DNA from 4 places in the Methylobacterium sp. CB376 genome. Region 1 is predicted to be linked to each of the others. Evidence: predicted binding sites of a transcription regulator. Region 1 holds the regulator's gene; each other region holds the start of a gene.
What was found. The regulator PhoB, encoded in region 1, activates phosphate uptake and scavenging genes when phosphate is short. The targets are predictions, from matches to a motif close to TGTCATNNANCTGTCAT.

Region 1 (5,156 bases):
AGCCGGTCTCGATCGACGAGGCCTTCCTCGACCTCTCCGGCACCGAGCGCCTGCACGGGGCGAGCCCCGCCGTGACGCTGGCGCGCTTCGCGCGGGCCGTGGAGGCGCAGCTCGGCATCACGGTCTCGATCGGGCTCGCGCCGAACAAGTTCCTGGCCAAGATCGCCTCGGACCTGGAGAAGCCGCGCGGCTTCTCGGTGATCGGCCGGGAGGAGGCGCGGGCCTTCCTGGCGCCGCGGCCGGTCGGCATCCTGCCGGGGGTCGGGCAGGCGGCCGCCGGGCGGCTCGCCGAGATCGGGATCCGCCGCGTCGGCGACCTCGCGCGGGCGGATCCGGCCCGGCTCCGGGCCGCCCTCGGCCGCGACGCGGCCCGGCTCGCGCGCCTTGCCGGCGGCGAGGATCCGCGCCCGGTCGAGCCGCACCGCGCGGCCAAGAGCGTCTCGGGCGAGACCACCTTCGCGGAGGACCTGCGGGATTTCGCGGCCCTGCGCCCGATCCTGTGGCGGCTGTGCGAGACGGTGGCGCGGCGCCTCGTGCGGGCCGAGCTCGCGGCGGCGAGCGTGACCCTGAAGCTGAAGGATGCCGGGTTCCGCCTGCGCACCCGCACCCGGTCGGGCCTCGCGCCGACGCAGCTCGCCGAGCGCCTGTTCCGCCCCGCCGAGGCGATGCTGCGCGAGGCCTGCGACGGCACCGCCTACCGGCTGATCGGGGTCGGGGCCGGCGACCTCTGCGCCTCCCTCCACGCGGATCGCGGCGACCTCGCCGACCAGGGCGCGCGGCGCGAGGCGAGCCGGGCCGCGGCGGTCGACGCCCTGCGCGCCCGCTTCGGCGAGGCCGCGATCCAGCGCGGCCTCGCCTTCACGCCGGCGGACAAGGACGCGAAGGGGTGATCCGGGATCCGGTCGATCCAAGCGGATCCCGGATCACGCGCCCGCGCGGCGCCTGAGCGAAGCTCTCATCCGCCATCCCGAAGGGATCGATCGGATCTGGGATGAGACCCGACCGGCGCCCGCGGGGGCGGCTCGTCCGCCCGGGGGCACGGCTCAGGGCTTGCACTCCTTGCTCTCGCTGCCGAGGTCGATCCGCGACAGGTCGCCCTTGAGGGTGAAGTCCCCGTAATCGAGGCGCAGAGCCCCGCTCACCCCGTTCTCGTAGAGGTCGAAGGACAGCACGTAGATCGGCGTGCGCTCCCCCTCGCCGGTGGAGAAGTAGCTGAGCGTCACCGGCCAGCGCGGCATCGCCGCCATCGCCCCCTCCTGCAGCGGGGGCTCGGCCCGGGGCGCCCCGTCCTTGCCGGCCTCGGCGCTCGCCGGGACCGCCTTGCGCGGGCCGATCACCGCGAGCGTGTCGTAGATCTTGCGGCCGTCGTCGGACCCGTCGAACACCTTCACCGAGACGGTGTGCTCGCCCGCCTGCGCCGCCTCGATCAGGCGGCGCATGTGCGCGGCCGGGAACAGCACCTCGCCCGGCGCGCTCACCCGGGCCCGCTGCGGCTGCTTGAGGGTGACGGCGAGGCCCTTCTCGTCGCGCTCGGCATCGCCCGCCACCGCCGGCTGCTCGCTGCCGTTCAGGTCGGATTGCGTGCGGAAATGGAAGGCCTTGCCGTCGCCGCTCTCGAAGGTGTTGTTGCGCAGGTCCGAGGTGCGCGCGCCGCTCTCGGCGCTCTCCAGCACCGTCACCTGACGGTACTGGAGCGCCCAGCCCTTGCAGGGATCCCCGGAGAAATCGAAGACGATGCGCCCGCGCGCGCTCTCGACCGCGCGGGCGCCGGTGCTGCGCAGGAGCGAGAGGTCGTAGACCGCCCGGTGCGGGGCGAGGCGGATCCCCCCGGCCGGCTCCGCCGCGAGACCGGTGGGCAGGAGAACGACGAGCGGCAGCAGGGACGCGAGGAGTGTCCGCATGGAATTTCCCGTGTCGGGCACGCGCGGCCCGGGGCGGAACCATAGGTGCAGGGCGCCGCCCGGGCAACGCGACCTCTCGCACGGGATGCAGCGTGGCGCGGATGCCACTCTGTCCCGCTCGCCCTCGCCCGGGGCGGGCCCTCCGGGGCCGCCCGCGGAGTGCGCGGCGGCCGCCTCGGGGCGCCGGCGCGCGCCCGCCCCGGCGCGTGACAAGCTGTTGATACGCTGTGGATTTCCTGGCCTCGCCGCCCCCCCGGAGGGGACCCCGCCGGGCGCCTCTCCCCCCAGTCCGCGGCCCTGCGCGAACCCGGCCCGGCGCGGGGAAAACGGGTCCGGCGGGGCCGTGGGACTCTTGCGCGGAGAACGGCCGCTCCTGTAGGTTCACCCCCGTCGCAAGCGCTGTCACGAAGCGGCGATCATCAGCAGCAGAGAGGCACTGGACGCGCGGTCGCACGGCCGAACGCAGACGGCTGCGTGCGTCCTTGCCGCTGATGGGTGGGGGAATTCGGAGGCGGCGATGACGGATGCGGGCCCGAGCTGGACGAAGGAACGGGTCGAACTCCTGAAGCGGCTGTGGGGAGAGGGGCGCAGCGCGAGCCAGATCGCGGCCGAGATCGGCGGCGTCTCGCGCAATGCGGTGATCGGAAAGGTGCATCGGCTCGGCTTGGCCGGCCGGGTGCTGAAGTCGAACGGGGCGCCCGCGCCGGTGCCGCGCAGCCGCGCGCCGAGCGAGGAGGAGCGCCCGCCCGCCCAGGCGCCGGTCCCGACCATGGTGGCGCCCGCGCCGGCCTCGCTGGCGCTGGTGCGCGCCGAGCCCCCGCCGTCGGCGGAGGCGGCGCTGCCGCTCTCGGAGCGGGTGACGATCATGGAGCTGCGCGAGTTCATGTGCCGCTGGCCCATGGGCGACCCGGCCTCGCCCGATTTCCGCTTCTGCGGCGCCCGCTCGATCACGGGCCTGCCCTACTGCACCCACCACGCGCGCATCGCCTACCAGCCGGCGACCGAGCGCAAGCGCAGCGACCGGCGGGTCGTGGCCTTCCGCTGAGCCCCGTTCGCCGAACCCGTCACCGGTTCGGCGGCGACGACCCGGCGGCGAGGCCCCGGCGGGCCTGCGCGGCGCGATCCTGCCGGGATCGCGTCCTGGGAGGGTCGTCCTGGGAGGGTCAAGCGTGCCGTCGCCGCGCGCAGGGCGGACCCTCGCGGCCGACGCCGCCGCGATGCCGTCCGCCGATGCCGGGCCTCGATGCGGCCGGGGCGCTCAGGAGGCGCCGTTCGCGAACATCTCGTCGAAGGAGTAGCCCGAGCCGCGCACGGTGCGGATCGGGTCGGGGCGGCGCGGCCGGTTGATCGCCTTGCGCAGCCGGCCGATATGCACGTCGACCGTGCGCTCGTCGATGTAGACGTCGTGGCCCCAGACGCCGTCGAGGAGCTGCTCGCGGGAGAAGACCCGGCCCGGGCTCTGCATCAGGAATTCGAGCAGCTTGAACTCGGTCGGGCCGAGATGCAGCTCCCGCCCCTCGCGCCGCACCCGGTGGCTGACCCGGTCGAGCTCGATGTCGCCCGCCACCAGGAGATGCGCCACGTGGGCCGGCTTGGCGCGGCGCAGCAGCGCCCGCACCCGCGCCAGCAGCTCCGGCACCGAGAAGGGCTTCACGATGTAGTCGTCGGCGCCGGTGGCGAGGCCGCGCACCCGGTCGCCCTCCTCGCCGCGGGCGGTGAGCATGATGACCGGCAGCCGCTCGGTCTCCCGGCGCGCCCGGATCCGGCGGCAGAGCTCGATGCCCGACAGCCCCGGCACCATCCAGTCGAGGAGGACGAGGTCCGGCACCTGCTCGCGCAGGCGGATATCCGCCTCGTCGCCGCGGGCCACGGCATCCACCGTGAAGCCCTCGGCTTCGAGGTTGTAGCGGAGCAGGAGCGTCAGCGGCTCCTCATCCTCGACGATCAGGATCCTCGTGCTCATCGACAATGCGGGTCTCCGGTCCGGTCACGCCTCCGGCGCCGGCGGCGCCACCGTGGCGAAGCTCGACCGGTCGTTCTTCGGGCGCTCGGTCGGCAGCGTCTCGCCGCTGACGAGGTAGTGGATCGTCTCGGCGATGTTGGTGGTGTGGTCGCCGATCCGCTCCACGTTCTTGGCGCAGAACAGGAGGTGCGTGCAGAAGCTGATGTTGCGCGGATCCTCCATCATGTAGGTGAGGAGCTCGCGGAACAGGGACGTGTAGAGCGCGTCGATGCCGCCGTCGCGCGCCCAGACGTCGAGGGCCACGGCGACGTCCTGGGTCGCGTAGGCGTCGAGCACGTCCTTGAGCTGCTCCTGCACGAGGTCGCTCATGTGCTGGACGCCGACCACCACCTTCTGGAGCTGGGGCTGATCGCTGATCGCCACCACCCGCTTGGCGATGTTCTTGGCGAGGTCGCCGATCCGCTCGAGGTCGCCGGAGACGCGGATCGCCGAGATCGTCTCGCGCAGGTCGATCGCCATCGGCTGGCGCTTGGCGATGAGCAGGATCGCCCGCTCCTCGATCTCGCGCTGGAGCCCGTCGAGGCGGGCATCCGCCGCGATCACGCTCTGGGCCAGGGTGCCGTCGCGGCGCACCAGGGCGGTCGCCGCATCCGCCATCATCTTCTCGGCGATCCCGCCCATCTCGGCGATGCTGCGGCGCAGGTTCTGCAGGTCCGCGTCGTAGGAACTGACGATGTGATCCGACATGGCGCTCGTCCTGCTCGCAAGGGGGAGGGTCAGCCGAACCGGCCGGTGATGTAGTCCTGGGTCTGGCGCTTGGTCGGAGTCATGAACAGCCGGTTCGTCGGCCCGAACTCGATCAGCTCGCCGAGATACATGAAGGCCGTGAACTGCGAGATGCGGGCCGCCTGCTGCATGTTGTGGGTGACGATCGCGATGGTGAATTCCCCGCGCAGCTGCTCCAGCAGCTCCTCGATGCGGCCGGTCGAGATCGGGTCGAGGGCCGAGGTCGGCTCGTCGAACAGGATCACCTCGGGCTTTTGGGCGACCGTGCGGGCGATGCAGAGGCGCTGCTGCTGGCCGCCCGACAGGCCCATGCCGGATTGCTTGAGCTTATCCTTGACCTCGTCCCAGAGGGCGGCCTTGCGCAGGGCCTCCTCGACGCGCTGGTCGAGGTCGGCCCTGCCGAGCCGCTCGTAGAGCCGGATGCCGAAGGCGATGTTGTCGTAGATCGACATCGGGAAGGGCGTCGGCTTCTGGAACACCATGCCGACGCGGGCGCGCAGCTCGTT
Region 2 (5,156 bases), 3.6 Mb from region 1:
CATGATCGACAGCGCGATGGCGGATGGCGAGGCGGAGCCGGAGGAGCAGCGGCTCATCATGCAGTACGCGCAGGCGTTCGGCCTCGGCGAGAGCGAGCTGACCCCCTACTTCAAGGCCCTCGTGGCCAAGAACGATCGCGCCGTCCTGGACCGCTGATCGGCGGGCCCCGTCCTCGGCGACGGGCGTCGCCGGGGATGGCCCCCGCCCACCCGGTCCCGCCGCGTCCGGCCGCCCTCACCGGGCGGCCGGCCCGATGATCGCCCGCCGCAGCCGCGCCGAGACGAAGTCGATCGCCGCCACCGTCACCAGGATCATCGTGACCAGGAAGGCGACCTGCTGCAGTTCCAGCACGCGGATCAGCTCGGTGAGGTAGGTGCCGATCCCGCCCGCCCCGACGATGCCGATGATGGTGGCCGAGCGGGTGTTCGATTCGAAGAAGTAGAGCACCTGGCTCGCCAGCACCGGCAGCATGCCGGGCAGCAGGCCGAAGCGCAGGCGGTCGAGGGTGCTCCCGCCCGAGGCGGTGACGCCCTCCTGCGGCTTGCGGTCGGCGGTCTCGATCGCCTCGGCGAAGAGCTTGCCCAGCGCCCCGAAATCCGAGCAGGCGATGGCGAGGGCGCCCGCGAAGGGGCCGAGCCCGACCACGTTGATCCAGATCAGCGCCCAGATCAGCACGTCGACCGAGCGGAGCACGTCGAAGCCGCGCTTGGTGGCGAAGCGCAGGAAGGGGTTCGGGTTGGCGTTGCGCGCCGCCAGGAAGGCGAACGGGAAGGCGAAGAGCGCCGCCGTGAGCGTGCCCAGGAAGGCGATGGCGAGCGTCTCGCCGAGCGCCTGGAGGAAGGCGAGGAAGCGCCCGTCCGGCGAGGGCGGCAGCATCAGCGCGGCGAATTCCCCGAGCCGGCCGAGGCCGCGCAGGATGCGCAGGAGCGAGAAGTCGAGGTACAGCATCGCGACGATCGCGAGGCCGGCCGCGGCCGCGGCCGCGCCGATCACCGCCAAGCGCTGCCGGAGCGGCACCGCGAAGGCCTGCGGGTGGCGCGCCCTGAGGCCGCCGATATCGGCGAGCATCGCCCTGCGGAACGCGGCACCGCTCATCGGGCGCTCTCCCGTCCGAGCAGGGCGTGGCGCAGGCGCTCGGTTCCGAGATCGATGCCGATCACGGTGACGATGATCATCAGCAGGATCGCGCTCACGTCACTGTAGTAGAAGTTGCGGATCGCCACCAGGAACTCCTGGCCGATGCCGCCCGCGCCGACGAAGCCCATCACGCCCGCGCCGCGCACGTTCATCTCGAAACGCAGGAGCCCGTAGGAGGCGAAGTTCGACAGCACCTGCGGCACGACGGCGAAGCGCGCGGTCTCGACCCAGCTCGCCCCGCTCGCGGTCAGCCCCTCGACGGGCTTCATGTCGATGTTCTCGACCACCTCGGAGAAGAGCTTGCCGAGCGCCCCGGCCGTGTGGATGGCGAGGGCCATCACGCCGACCATCGGCCCGAGCCCGAAGGCGATCACGAAGAGCAGCGCGAACACCACCTCCGGCACCGTGCGGCACAGTTCCAGGAAGCGCCGCGTCGCGAAGCAGAGGAGGCGCGAGCGCACGAGGTTCGCGGTGGCGAGAAAGCACAGGCCGAAGGCCGCGATCCCGCCGAACAGCGTGCCGAGATACGCCATCAGCAGCGTCTCGCCGAGGAGCATGGTCCATTTCGGCAGCCCCCAGTACCAGGCGGCGAGGTCGCCCGGCAGGGTGCCGGGCGACAGGGGCGGCATGATCCGGCCGAGATAGGCCGTGAAGTTCCGGATGTTCTCGAGGAAGGTGAGCGGCCGCACCTCCGCCATCGCGCCCGCCAGGACGATCAGGACGAGGAGGACGGCGAGCACGGCGAGGTTGCGCCGCCGCGCACCGGCGATCGCGGCCGCGTAGGCCGCCGCGAGGGTGCGGGCCCTCTCCGGCGGCAGGTTTGCGATCCGTTGGGTCAACGCGGCCGCCTCGCCCGATGCGTCCTCGGAATGACTACGAGCGCTTCCGCTGCTCGTCGTTGTAGCGGAGCATCTCGATGATCGGCTCGAAGTCCTTCAGCGTCACCGCCGTGAAGTCGAGGTCCTTGCCGTCCGACAGCTTGTCGAAGGCGACCTTGTCCTTCTTCGGCATCGCCACGAAGGCGGCGCGGATGCGCGTCTTCAGGTCGTCCGGCAGGCTCGCCAGCACCGCGAAGGGGCCCTCGGGCAGGAAGTCGGATTTGAAGACGATGCGGAAATCGGCCGGCGTCAGCGGCTTGCCGTCCGCGCTCTTGAGCATGTGCTTGGTCTGCATGCGGGTCAGCGTGCCGTCCGTCTCCGAGTTCCACAGCGTGGCGGAGGCGTCCGAGGTGCCCTGGATCAGGGCCAGCACCGAGTTCTCGTGGCTGCCGGCGAAGAACGTCTTGCCGAAGAACTTGTCGACGTCGTAGCCCGCCTTCTGCATGAAGAAGCGCGGCGCCTGGTTGCCCGAGGTCGAGTTGGGGTCGACCAGCGCGAGGTTCTTGCCCTTCAGGTCGGCGAGCGTCTTGTAGGGGCTGTCCGCCTTGACGTAGATGACCGAGTAGTAGCCGGAGGCGCCGCTATCGTGCTTCTGGTTGACGATCGGCTCGACCTTCACGCCGGTGATGACCGCGCGGGCGAAGGCGGCCGGGCCGTAGAAGCCGATCTGGATGTTGCCGGCGCGCTGGCCCTCGATCACCGCCGCGTAGTCGTTGGCGACGCGCAGCTTCACCGGCACGCCGAGTTCCTTCGAGAGGTAATCGGCGAGCGGCGTGTAGCGGTCGGCGGTGCCCGACGCGTTCTCGATCGGAATCACGCCGAGCGTCAGTTCCGGATACTTGGCCTTCCAGTCCTGCGCGGCGGCCGGGAGGGTGAAGCAGGCAAGCGCCGTCAGGGCGCCGACGAGGGTGCGTCGGGTCAGCATCGTGTCCGTCCTTCCATCATTCTCCACGGGCCGGCGGCCCGCATCGGGTCGCGTCAGGCGCCGACCGGTGCCGGCGGCGCCAGGGCGGGGCCCGGCTCCGGGAGGGGTGTCGCGGGCGGCCGGTCCATCACCTCGCCGGCCTCCAGGCCGTAGAGGTCCTGCGCCACGGCCTCGGTCAGGTCCAAGGCGCGCCCGTCGAAGACGAGGCGCCCCGCCGAGAGGCCGACCAGGCGGTCGCAATAGGCGCGCGCCAGGTCGAGGGAGTGCAGGTTGCACAGGACCGTGATCCCGTACCGCGTATTGGCCTCGGCCAGCGCGTCCATGACCAGGCGCGTGTTGCGCGGGTCGAGGGAGGCGACCGGCTCGTCGGCCAGGATGATCTCGGGCTCCTGGACCAGGGCGCGGGCGATCGCCACGCGCTGCTGCTGCCCGCCCGAGAGGGCGTCGGCGCGGTTCGCCGCGTAGGCGCCCATGTCGAAATTCTCCAGCGCCGCGAGGGCGAGCGCCTTGTCCTCCTCGGGCCACAGCCGCAGGAGGGCGCGGGCGGACGACACGTGGTTGAGCCGGCCCATCAGCACGTTCGTCAGCACGTCGAGCCGGCCGACGAGGTTGAACTGCTGGAAGATCATGGCGCAGCGCCCGCGCCACTGGCGCAGGGCCCGCCCCTTCAGGGCCGTCACGTCGCGCCCGTCGAACAGGATGCGGCCCTCGCTCGGATCGACGAGGCGGTTCAGCATCCGCAGCAGGGTCGACTTGCCCGCGCCGGAGCGACCGATCACGCCCACGAAGCTGCCGCGCTCGATGCGCAGGGAGATCGCATCCACCGCGCGGCGGTCACCGTATTGGCGCGTGAGGTTCTCGACGACGAGCATCAATCCGTCCGCTGTTGCCGTACGCGGGACGTAAACGCCGGTTTGGCGACAGTTGAATGACAGCCGCTGCCGCCGGGGGGCTCTCGCGGATTCTTGCGGCCGCGTCCCGGCGGCGAGGCCCGCCGCGGCGGTTTGATACCCGATCCGATCGGTCGCTTCGGGATCGCGGATGCCGGCCTCGCTCCCGCGCCGCGCGGGCGCGTGATCCGGGATCCGCTTGGATCGGCCGGATCCCGGATCAGCCCCCGTGGCGGGCCAGGAAGTCCTCGACCGGCAGGGCACGGAAATCCGGCAGGGCGGCGCGCAGCCGCTCGTGGTCCCAGTCCCACCACGCCAGGGCCCGCAGGCGCTCGGCGACCGCCTCGGGGAAGCGCCGGCGCAGGAGGCGGGCCGGGTTGCCGACCGCGATCGCGTAGGCGGGCACGTCGCGGGTCACGACCGCGCCCGCCCCCACCACCGCCCCGGTGCCGATCCGGCGGCCCGGCAGGACGATGGCGCCGTGGCCGATCCAGACGTCGTGGCCGATCTCCACCGGCAGCGCCCGGCGCCGGTCGAAGAAGGCGGCCTCGTCCGCCTCCTCCGGCCAGTACTGGCTCGCCCGATAGGTGAAATGCGCCTGGGAGGCGCGCTCCATCGGGTGATTGCCCGGGTTGATCCGCACCATCGCGGCGATCGAGCAGAACTTGCCGATCCGCGTCGCGATCACCTCGCCGTCGTTCACGATGTAGGAATAGTCCCCCATCTCGGTCTCGGTCAGGCGGGTGCGGGCCCCGACCTCGGTGTAGCGGCCGAGGCGGCTCGCCACGATCGCGGCGGTGGGATCGACGAGGGGCTCCGGCCCGAGGCGCTTGGTCATGCGGGGTCTCCGAGGGGAATGCGCCGCAGCACCCGGAACGGGGCATCCCCGTCCTGCCGCAGCACCGTGACGGCGTCGAGGGTCAGCGGCTCGCCCGGCCCGTAGGCCGCCGCGAGCCGCGCGTGCCAGGGCGCGCGGTCCTCCTCCGGCAGGGCGTCCGTCAGCGTCATGTGGAAGCGGAAGCGCTCGAAGACGTGGGGGTAGCCCCAGCGGTCGAGGAGCGCCCGCTCGCGCGCGTCCAGGCGCTCCGGGCGGCGGCGCGCCCGCTCCGCCTCGCTGAGCGGCGCGCGCAGGGGGTCGAGGGCGGCGACGCACTCGGCCGCGAACAGGCCGAGCGCCGGCGGCGCCTCGTCCGGCACCAGGGCCGTGAAGGCGCCGAGCGTCGCGACGACGAGCCGCCCGACGGGAACCGGCGGGTGCCACGCCGCCAGCGCCGCCGCGGCCGCGACCAGATCCGCCTCGGCGACGCCCGGGGCGAGGCGCATCG
Region 3 (5,156 bases), 3.2 Mb from region 1:
CTGGACCGGGCCGAGGAGGCCGTGGCGGCCATCGCCGACGCGATCGACGCGCGGCGGGTCGGCCAGCTCCTCGTCTTCTTCTCGCCCGCCTACGGGGCCGACGCGGTCGCGGCGGCGCTGGCGCGCCGCTTCCCGGGCATTCCGGTGGCGGGCTGCACCTCCTCGGGGGAGATCAGCCCGGCGGGCGGCCTCGATCGCGGCCTCGTCGCGGTCGCCTTCCCGCGCGAGGGCTTCCGGGTCGTCTCGACCGTGCTCGCCGACGTGGAGCAGCTCGACGTCGAGGCGGCGGTGGCCCGCGTGCGCAGCCTGCGCCTGCGCCTCGGCACCGAGGGGGCGGAGTACGGCCAGCGCTTCGCGATCTCGCTCATCGACAGCCTGACGCTGGCCGAGGAGCGGGTGACCTCGGCGGTCGCCTTCGGCCTCGACGCGATCCCCCTGGTGGGCGGCTCGGCGGGCGACGCGCTCACCTTCGCCCACACGGCGCTGATCCACGACGGGGTGGTCCATCACGGCGCGGCGATCCTGCTCATCGTGGCGACCGACCACCCGATCCAGGTGTTCAAGACCGACAACCTGGAGCCGCGGGCGGTGAAGTTCGTGGTCACCCAGACCGACGCCGAGCATCGCACGGTGCGCGAGCTCAACGCCGAGCCGGCCGCGGCCGAGTACGCGCGGGCGCTCGGCCTGCAGCCCGAGATGCTGACCCCGACGGTGTTCGCGGCCAATCCGCTCGCCGTGCGGGTCGGGGGCGACTACTTCTGCCGCTCGATCCACCGCCTCAACCCGGACGGCTCGCTGAGCTTCCTGTGCGCGGTCGACGAGGGGGTCGTGCTGACGCTGGCCGGCCGCAAGGATCTCGTGGCGACGACCCGGGACGAGCTCGCCCGGCTCGACGCGTCGCTCGGCGGCCTCGACCTCGTCATCGGCTTCGACTGCGTGCTGCGCCGGCTCGACGCCGAGTCGCACCAGGTCCGCCACCGCCTGTCCGATCTCTATCGCCGCTACAACGTGATCGGGTTCGAGACCTTCGGCGAGCAGTACCGGGCGATCCACCTCAACCACACCTTCACGGGAATCGCGATCGGGGCGGGGTCGCGGGCGTGAGGGCGCGCCGCATCCCGGCGCGCGGGTGATCCGCGCGGCCGCGCCGGCAGCGCCCTCCTCGCCGCGCGCCATCCCGGCGGCCCGGGACGCCGACGCATCGGGCCGTCGCCGATGGCGGACCCGGGCTTCGCTCAGGCGCCGCGCGGGCTTGTGATACGTTTTCCGGAAGTGATCTTCCGGAAAACGTATCAGACCTTCGGCAAGGCGCGCGCGTCGCCGTGGTAGGAGCGGTTCGGCCGCATGTCGACCGCCGAGGCCATGCGGTTCGTCATGTTGAAGAAGCTCGCCACCGCCGCGATGTCCCAGATGTCCTTGTCGGTGAAGCCGGCATCGCGCAGCGCCTCGCGGTCCTCCTCCTCCACCGTCCAGGGCGCCTCGGTGAGCGCCACCGCGAAGTCGAGCATCGCCCGGTGGCGCGGCGAGAGCGACGCGGCCCGGTAGTTCATCACCAGCATCTCGCCGAGGACCGGGTCGCCCGAGAGCACGCGCACCGCCGCCCCGTGCGCGGTCAGGCAGTAGTAGCAGCGATTGGCGCTCGACACCGCCACAGCGATCATCTCGCGCTCCAGCTTCGACAGGCCCGACGGCGCCAGCATCAGGTCGCTGTAGAAGGACACGAAGGCGTCGAGCTTGGCCGCGTCGTGCGCGTAGGCGAGCAGCACGTTCGGCACGAAGCCGATCTTCTCCCGGCACTTGTCGAAATAGGCGGCGAGGTCGGGGGGCAGCTCGGCCGCCGGCTCCAGGTCGAGGGCCATCACGGCGCCCTCGGTCTCCTGGAGGCGCGGGTGCTCGCCGACCTCCTCCTTGGCCACCTTCCTCTTCGGCTTCGCCCCGGCCATCGCGTCGTCTCCCTGTCGTCGCGACTGAGCTATAGATCGGGAAACGCACGCGGACGAGACGCCAGGGTTGCGGGCCGCCGAGGTCTATGTCACCCGTCGCCCGCTGACACCTCGGCGGGAGGGACGAGCCGTGGACCTGTCGACCGCGACGCCCGAAGCGCGGGCGAGCCGCACCGACCTCATCGCCGCCGCCGTCGCGGCGGCGGAGGCCCGCCGGGAGCCCGGCGACTTCGTCCGCGACCTGTTCGGCCGAGTCCCGCCCGAGGATCTCAACGCCTACGCGCCCGAGACCCTGGCCGACCTCGCCCTCGCGGCCCGCCAGCACCTCGCCGCGGCGCGGCCCGACGAGAGCGGCGCGGATCTGCGCCTCAACGACGTGGTGGTGGAGCGCGACGGCGGGCGGCGCGACGTCACCGTCCTGGAGGCCATCAATCCGAACCGGCCCTTCCTGCTCGATTCGACCCTGGCCGAGCTGGTGGCGCGGGGCTACGAGCCGCGCCTCGTCGCCCACCCGATCCTGGCGGTGGAGCGCGGCCCCGACGGCGCCCTGCTGCGCCTCGTGGGCGAGACCACCGCGGGAGCCGGCGACGCGCTGAGCCGCGAGAGCTTCATCCACATCCATCTCGACCGGATCGACGACGAGGGCGAGCGGGCGGGCCTCCTCGACGGCCTCGCCCAGGTCTACGCCGACGTGGCGGTCTCCACGCAGGACCACCGGGCGATGCTGGCCCGGCTCGACGCGGTCGCCGCCGCCTACGAATCCGCGCCGCCGCCGGTGGCGGCCGAGGAGGTCGCGGAGGCCCGCGCCTTCCTCGACTACATCCGGGCCGACCAGTTCACCTTCCTGGGGATGCGCGAGTACCGGCTCGGCGAGGGCGCCGAGTACCGGGGTGTGCGCGAGAGCGGCCTCGGCCTCCTGCGCGACGGCTCCGTCGAGGTGCTGCGCCGCGGCCGCACCATGGTGGCGATGACACCCGAGATCCGCGCCTTCCTGGAGCGGCCCGAGGCGCTGATCATCACCAAGGCAAGCCTGATCTCGCGGGTCCATCGCCGCACCCACCTCGACATGGTCGGGATCAAGCTCTTCTCGGGCGACGGGCGCGTCGCGGGCGAGCTGCGCATCGTCGGGCTCTTCGCGAGCACCACCTACACGAGCCGGGCCGAGGAGGTGCCGTACCTGCGCCGCAAGGTCGCGACCGTCGTGGCCGAGGCCGGGCTCGACCCGACCAGCCATGCCGGCCGCTCGCTCCTGCACGTGCTGGAGACCTATCCGCGCGACGACCTCTTCCAGATCGACACCGATCTCCTGCGCCGCTTCGCCCTCGCCATCGTGCTCCTGGCCGAGCGCCCGCGGGTGCGGGTGCTGGCGCGGGCGGACAAGTTCGGCCGCTTCGTCTCGCTCCTCGTCTTCGTGCCGAAGGACCGCACCGACGCGGCCCTGCAGAAGCGAATCGCCGCCCACCTCGCCATGCGCCTCGGCGGGCACATCTCGGCGATCTACCCGGATTATCCGGAGGGGCCGCTCGCCCGCTTCCACATCGTGATCGGCCGCCGCGAGGAGGTTCCGCCGGCGATCGATCCGGCCGAGCTCGAGGCCGAGGTGACGGCCCTCTCGCGCACCTGGGCCGACGGCCTGCGCGACGCCCTCGCCGAGGCCATGGACGGCGGCCGCGCCCGGGCGCTCGGAGCCTACTACGCCGAGGCGTTCCCGGCGGGCTACCGGGAGACCTACGACAGCGCTCAGGCCCTGTCCGACATCGCGATCCTGGAGCGGATCACGGCGGAGCGCCCGCGCGCCGTCGACCTCCACCGCCACCCGGGCGACCCCGAGACGCGGATCGGCCTCAAGGTATTCTCGAAAGGCAGCGCGCTGCCCCTCTCGGATCGGGTGCCGGTGCTGGAGAATTTCGGGTTCCGGGTCATCGACGAGCGCACCTTCCTGATCGGCCGGCCCGGCGCGCCGGAGACGGACGGGATCTGGCTGCACGACATGCTGCTCGAGCGCGCGGGCGGCGGGGCGATCGATCTCGCCCGGCTCGACCGCCCCGTCGAGGCGGCCCTGCTCGCCATCGCGCGCGGCCTCGCCGAGACCGACGCCTACAACCGGCTGATCCTGGAGGCCGGCCTCGGCTGGCGCGACGCGGCCCTGCTGCGCGCCCTCGGGCGCTACCTCCGGCAGTTGCGGATCCGCTACGGCCAGGGCTACCTCGCCGCCACGCTGAGCCGCCACCCCGCCCTGGCCGCCGGGATCGTCGCCCTGTTCTACGCGCGCTTCGATCCCCGCGCCGAGGGCGGTGCCGAGAGCCGCGCTGCCCGCGAGGCGGCCCTGCGCGCCGAGATCGAGGCCGGCCTGTCCGCGGTGACGAGCCTCGACGAGGACCGCATCCTGCGCCGCTTCGTGAACCTCGTGGAGGCGGCCCAGCGCACCAACTTCTTCCAGGTCGCCCCCCACGGCCTGCCGCCCGACACCATCGCGTTCAAGTTCCGCTGCGCCAAGGTCGACGGGATGCCGCTGCCGCGGCCGCTCTTCGAGATCTTCGTCTATTCCCCGCGCGTCGAGGGCGTGCACCTGCGCTTCGCCTACATCGCCCGCGGCGGCCTGCGCTGGTCGGACCGGCCGGAGGATTTCCGCACCGAGATCCTCGGCCTCGTGAAGGCCCAGCAGGTCAAGAACGCCGTGATCGTGCCGGTGGGCGCCAAGGGCGGCTTCTTCCCCAAGCGCCTGCCGCCCGCCTCCGACCGCCAGGCCTGGATGGCCGAGGGCACCGAGAGCTACCGGATCTTCATCCGCACCCTGCTCTCGCTCACCGACAACATCGTGGACGGGGCGATCGTCCCGCCCGCCGACACGGTGCGCCACGACGGGGACGACGCCTACCTGGTGGTCGCGGCCGACAAGGGCACCGCCACCTTCTCGGACATCGCCAACGCGATCTCGATCGAGCGCGGGCACTGGCTCGGCGACGCCTTCGCGTCGGGCGGCAGCCAGGGCTACGACCACAAGGCGATGGGCATCACCGCCCGGGGCGCCTGGGAGGCGGTCAAGCGCCACTTCCGCGAGATCGACGTCGACGTGCAGAGCCAGCCGGTGACGGTGGTCGGCGTCGGCGACATGTCGGGCGACGTGTTCGGCAACGGCATGCTGCTCTCGCGCTGCCTCAAGCTCGTGGCCGCCTTCGACCACCGGGACATTTTCCTCGATCCGGACCCGGA
Region 4 (5,156 bases), 3.0 Mb from region 1:
GTCGTCAGGCAGAAACTCCACCGCCCGGTCAAGGCGGCCTTCCGCCTCCAAGGCCTGCATAGTCCGCATCGCGAAGCCGGTCTCGCCGACGCCACCGTGCAGCGCCAGCGACAGGGCGAGCGTCTGCAATTCGTTGTTGCGCAGGACAAGGCGGCTGACCTCCTCCGTCATGTCAGCGAGCAGCGCGTTGCGGGACTTATCGGTGAGCCGCCCGTCGCGCTCCGGGCCCATCAGCGCGATCTTGATGTTCACTTCCACGTCTGAAGTGTTGACTCCAGCCGAGTTGTCGATGGCGTCGGTGTTGAGCCTCACGCCCCTGCGCGCCGCCTCGATGCGCCCGCGCTGCGTCAGCCCGAGATTAGCGCCCTCGCCGACCACCCGCGCCCGCAGGTCCGTGCCCGTCACCCGGATGGCATCGTTGGCGCGGTCGCCCGCCTCGTCGTCGGTCTCGCTCGTGGAGCGGACGTAGGTGCCGATGCCGCCGAACCAGAGCAAGTCGGCAGGGGCCTTGAGAATCGCCTGCATTAACTCGGCCGGTGTTACCTCGCTTCGGTCGAAGTGGAGCGCCGCCTGGGCTTCTGGCGAAAGCGGGATCGTCTTCAGCAAGCGGGAGAACACGCCGCCGCCGGCCGAGATCAGCGACCGATCGTAGTCCACCCAGGACGAGCGGCCGAGATCGAACAGCCGCTTGCGCTCGGCGAAGCTTCGCGCAGCGTCGGGGTTCGGGTCGAGGAAGATGTCACGATGGTCGAAGGCTGCCAGCAGCCGGAGGGTCGGCGACAGCAGCATGCCGTTGCCGAACACATCGCCGGACATGTCGCCAACGCCGACCACGGTGAAGGGATCGGATTGGGTGTCCACGTCCATCTCGCGGAAGTGGCGCTTGACCGCCTCCCAGGCGCCCCGCGCAGTGATGCCCATGCCCTTGTGGTCGTAGCCCTGGCTCCCGCCCGACGCGAAGGCGTCCCCGAGCCAGTGGCCGCGCTCCAGCGAGATGGCGTTCGCCACGTCCGAGAAGGTCGCGGTGCCCTTGTCCGCCGCGACCACGAGGTAAGCGTCGTCGGCGGGATCGTGCCGCACGGTGTCCTTTGGAGGCGCGATGGCGCCGTCCACGATGTTGTCGGTGAGCGAGAGCAGGGTGCGGATGAAGATCCGGTAGCTCTCGGTGCCCTCGGCCATCCAGGCCTGGCGGTCGGAGGCCGGCGGCAGGCGCTTGGGGAAGAAGCCGCCCTTGGCGCCCACCGGCACGATCACGGCGTTCTTGACCTGCTGCGCCTTCACGAGGCCGAGGACCTCGGTGCGGAAATCCTCCGGCCGATCCGACCAGCGCAGGCCCCCGCGGGCGACGTAGCCGAAGCGCAGGTGCACGCCCTCGACGCGCGGCGAGTAGACGAAGATCTCGAAGAGCGGCCGCGGCAGCGGCATTCCCACGACTTTCGCGCAGGCGAACTTGAAACTGATCGTGTCGCGCGGGCCTCCTTCCTCAGCCACCTGGAAGAAGTCCGTACGCAGGGCCGCTTCGACAAGGTTCACGAAGCGGCGCAGGATCCGATCCTCATCGAGGCTGGTGACACCGGACAACGCAGCCTCGATCTCGGCCCGCGCCACAGCTTCGGCTGCCACCCGGTCGCCTGTAGCAGCCGGATCGAACCGGGCGCGAAACAGGGCGACTAGCCCCTTGGCGATCACCGGGTGCCGCGCGAGCGTGCCAGCGATGTAGTCCTGCCCGTAGCGGATGCGGAGCTGGCGCAAGTACCTCCCGAGCGCTCGCAGCAGCGCCGCCTCGCGCCATGGCAGGGCGGCCTCAAGGACAAGGCGGTTGTAGCCATCGGACTCGGCGAGCCCATCGGCGACTGCCAGCATAGCCTCTTCGAGCACCGCCGCCTCGGCGAGGCTTATATCCGCACCCGTGGCACGCTCCAGGAGCATGTCATATAGCCAGACGCGGTCACCCTCGCCGACGCCAGAGGGCCGCACCTGGTAGGTGCGTTCGTTGATTACCCGGAAGCCCAGGTTTTCCAGGGCCGGCACGCGGTCGGACAGGGCAATCGAGGTGCCGCGCGAGAAAGCTTTGAGGCGGATCTGGTTCGCGGGATCGGTATCGCGGCGACCGATGTCGACTCCCCGCGGCCGGTCGGCCTTCAAGCGTTCGAGGATCGCGACGTCAGCGACCGCTACCTCCGGCAAGTAATTGTCACGGTATGCGACGGAGAATGCCTCGGCATAGCGCGCGGCCAACATGCGAGCACGGGCGCCGTCGCTGAGCGTGGCCAGCGCCGCGCGCAGGCTGTCGCCCCAGGTGCGCACGATCCCCGCGATCTCGGCCTCCAGCGCGCTGGGATCGCGCTCCGGCACGCCTGGCTCGGACAAGCCGATGATGTAGTGGGTTCGCGCCAGCGGCCCCTCAGGGAAATCCGGGTAGGCCGCGGAGAGATGGCCGCCGTAAGTCTCGGCGAGGTGGGCACCGATCCGGGCGCGCACAGTCGAGTCGTAGCGGTCTTTCGGCACGTAGACGAGCAGTGAGACGAAGCGGCCAAACTGATCCGGTCGCGACAGCACACGCAGGCGCGGCCGATCGGCAAGGCTTGCAATCGCCAGGGTGAAGTGGGTCAGCCGGTCGAGGTCGATCTGAAACAGTTCGTCGCGCGGATAGGTCTCCAGCACCGCGAGCAGGCTGCGCCCTGCATGGCTCGTAGGGTCGAGGCCAGCGCGATCGGCCGCCGCCGCCGCCTTGCGGCGCAGGATCGGCACCTCGTGGGCGGGATTGGCGTAAGCGGAGGCCGTGAACAGACCCACCACCCGCACCTCGCCAGACAGCTTGCCGTCCGCTGAGAACAGCTTGATCCCGATGTAGTCGAGGTAGCCCGCTCGGTGCACTCGCGCCTTAGCGCTGGCCTTGGTGATGATGAGCGCCTGCGGCTCCTGCAGGAAGGTGAGGATCTCCGGAGTGTAGTCGATCCAGCCGGGACCGGGCCGCAGCACTGCCGCGCCGCGATCACGCAGCACGCCGAGGCTAGACTCGGGCACCAGCGAGTACGTCTCACCCGCAATGCCGTGTTCCTGCATGCCGAGCAGGGTGAAATGGCCGTCCGCGAGCCAGTCGAGGAAGGCGCGCGCCTCAATCGTCTCGACCTCCGAGAGCAGCGGGGACCCTTGCCCGATGCCTGCAGACAGAGCGGCGAGGCGGACGCGCATCGCCTCAGCGTCGTCACTCACCAGCGCTACGTCGCGGTAAACCTCGCCGAGCTCGGCCTCCAGCCGCTCCCGCGCCGCCCCCTCGATCCGGTCGAGATGGATGTGGATCAGGCTCTCGCGGGCGAGCCCGCCGTGTGCCTCGGCCGTGGTCTCGCCGACGACCCGGACGAGGGCGCCGCCCGCGTCGCGCTCGACGCCAAGGATCGGGTGGGCCACGAAGTCAGGGGTCAGGCCGTGCTCAGTCAGCGCGGCCAGCGTCGAGTCGAGCAGGTAAGGACGGTTGTCGTTGATCACCTCAATCACGGTGATCTCACATGGCTGGGCGCTGCGCTCGATCGTGGCATCGCGCAGCCGCAGCCGCGCCGGATCGCCCGGCCGTCGGGGCTCAGCCAGGAAAGCGCGAGCGTCGCAGGCGAGGTCGGCGAGCACCGCGGCGGGATAAGAGGTCAGATCCTCCGGGGGCACCCGTCCGAACAGGTCACGCACGAAGCCTCCCCGCCCACCTGCTCGCGTGACCGCTTCGGCGGCCGTCTTGATGAGGCCGGTGCAGGCATTCTCTGCGTCAGAGGACGGCAGTACGGGGGTGGTCTCACGTGTCACAGCTCTTCCCCATTCGGATCGTGAGCGCACCAACAAGTATCAATATCGATGCGCAACACACAGCGTTTTTTTTCTAGCTCGTGACGTACGATTAATCGGAAATAACGATAAAATGGTTCGGATCGCTCCATCAGAGACGGGTAGGCTCGCACCGTCCACATAACTCAGATTTTCCAATTTTAATGAAATCGTCATTGGACCCGCACGGATTACTTCATCATTTCTGCTCGCGCTGTCTCAGCAAGCGGGACGTGCCCGCGCCACCCGGCAAGCAGCCAGATCCCAAGCACCACAACGCACGCTTTTCAGGAAGATCGGTCGGGAGAAATCCGGAGGCTCGTCGAGCGCGGTAGCAAGCGATTTGACCGACGCCCAGTCGGTCTCAGCCGCAACGACGTCGCCCGCCTCGCCCGGCGCACCGACAGTGTCGTCCATGTAAAGCTGGCTGCCCCGGGTCGAGCGGGCACCGATCTCGATTATGCCGAGGCGATAGGTGCCTACCCCGATCACGAGACGCGCGGGATCCGCCGCACCGTCACCTTCGCCGCAGCGACCGACCGTCCGTTCCACGCTCTCGATCTCCCCGCGCGCATATTCGTGCAGCACATCCATTGGGGCGCCTATAAAGCCGGGACAATCGAGGAGGCGTGCATTCGCCCCATCGTTGCGGATTTGCATGGCAGTCGTAAACTCCGATGGCCTTTGACGCGCTCAGATTTCAAACAACCGCGACGCACAACATGACATTCATCGCTTCTGAATTTTGAAGCGCGAGCCACTAAGCGCACGCTCAAATTCTCAAGTCAGCCGTCCGAAATAACGACGGAGTGGTTGCACTCGCCTTCGACACCTCTCGACAGTAAAAATCATTGGCGCCTCTTCGCTGCCTATTATCAAGTTCAAGCGACAGAGAAGACGCTCAGAGGTGGCCGAGCAAGGATCTCGCTAAGGATGGAGAGAGCACCGGAAAGCTCGCTTAGATCGTCTGGCGCACCTAGGCACACGCGAACGGCGCCCGGATCGTCGTCATCAACAGTGGAGGCGGTCGGAGGCGTTACGAGGATGCCCTGCCCGCGTGCCGCCGAAGTGAAACGCGATGCGGACCATTCCTGCGGCAAGGGCAGCCAGGCGTAGAAAGGGGGATTGTCCAGCTTCTCCACAAACGGAAAGAACTTCGCGAAGAGACGATACCGCTCGGTTGCCTGCCGCCTCCGCTCACGAATCAGCTCATCGAGCCTGCCGCTCTCGAGAAGACGAACCGCCAGGTCACCCAAGATGGGTGCAGCGAACCATGAGGAGGCGTGGACAAATAATTCAGCCCGACCCTTGAACGCGGGAGGAACCGAGAGTGTTCCGAGCCG

Region 2: the regulator PhoB is predicted to act here: its motif matches at 3,859-3,875, upstream of phnC (phosphonate ABC transporter ATP-binding protein).
Region 3: the regulator PhoB is predicted to act here: its motif matches at 1,946-1,962, upstream of QA634_RS18620 (NAD-glutamate dehydrogenase).
Region 4: the regulator PhoB is predicted to act here: its motif matches at 3,974-3,990, upstream of QA634_RS19540 (NAD-glutamate dehydrogenase).

What each region holds. Positions count from the first base shown of each region.
Region 1 covers NZ_CP121648.1:7,332,805-7,337,960, forward strand. Annotated here, with positions in the region: gene QA634_RS33750 (DNA polymerase IV) at 1-890, shown strand, start outside; gene QA634_RS33755 (cell envelope integrity EipB family protein) at 1,044-1,901, opposite strand; gene QA634_RS33760 (GcrA family cell cycle regulator) at 2,419-2,946, shown strand; gene phoB (phosphate regulon transcriptional regulator PhoB) at 3,160-3,864, opposite strand; gene phoU (phosphate signaling complex protein PhoU) at 3,889-4,611, opposite strand; gene pstB (phosphate ABC transporter ATP-binding protein PstB) at 4,641-5,156, opposite strand, start outside.
Region 2 covers NZ_CP121648.1:3,259,775-3,264,930, forward strand. Annotated here, with positions in the region: gene QA634_RS14790 (tellurite resistance TerB family protein) at 1-157, shown strand, start outside; gene phnE (phosphonate ABC transporter, permease protein PhnE) at 236-1,096, opposite strand; gene phnE (phosphonate ABC transporter, permease protein PhnE) at 1,093-1,977, opposite strand; gene phnD (phosphonate ABC transporter substrate-binding protein) at 2,012-2,941, opposite strand; gene phnC (phosphonate ABC transporter ATP-binding protein) at 2,995-3,813, opposite strand; gene QA634_RS14815 (acetyltransferase) at 4,052-4,669, opposite strand; gene QA634_RS14820 (DUF1045 domain-containing protein) at 4,666-5,156, opposite strand, start outside.
Region 3 covers NZ_CP121648.1:4,120,849-4,126,004, forward strand. Annotated here, with positions in the region: gene QA634_RS18610 (FIST signal transduction protein) at 1-1,104, shown strand, start outside; gene QA634_RS18615 (peroxidase-related enzyme) at 1,293-1,943, opposite strand; gene QA634_RS18620 (NAD-glutamate dehydrogenase) at 2,074-5,156, shown strand, end outside.
Region 4 covers NZ_CP121648.1:4,316,738-4,321,893, reverse strand. Annotated here, with positions in the region: gene QA634_RS19540 (NAD-glutamate dehydrogenase) at 1-3,795, opposite strand, end outside; gene QA634_RS19535 (hypothetical protein) at 4,033-4,407, opposite strand; gene QA634_RS19530 (aminotransferase-like domain-containing protein) at 4,695-5,156, opposite strand, start outside.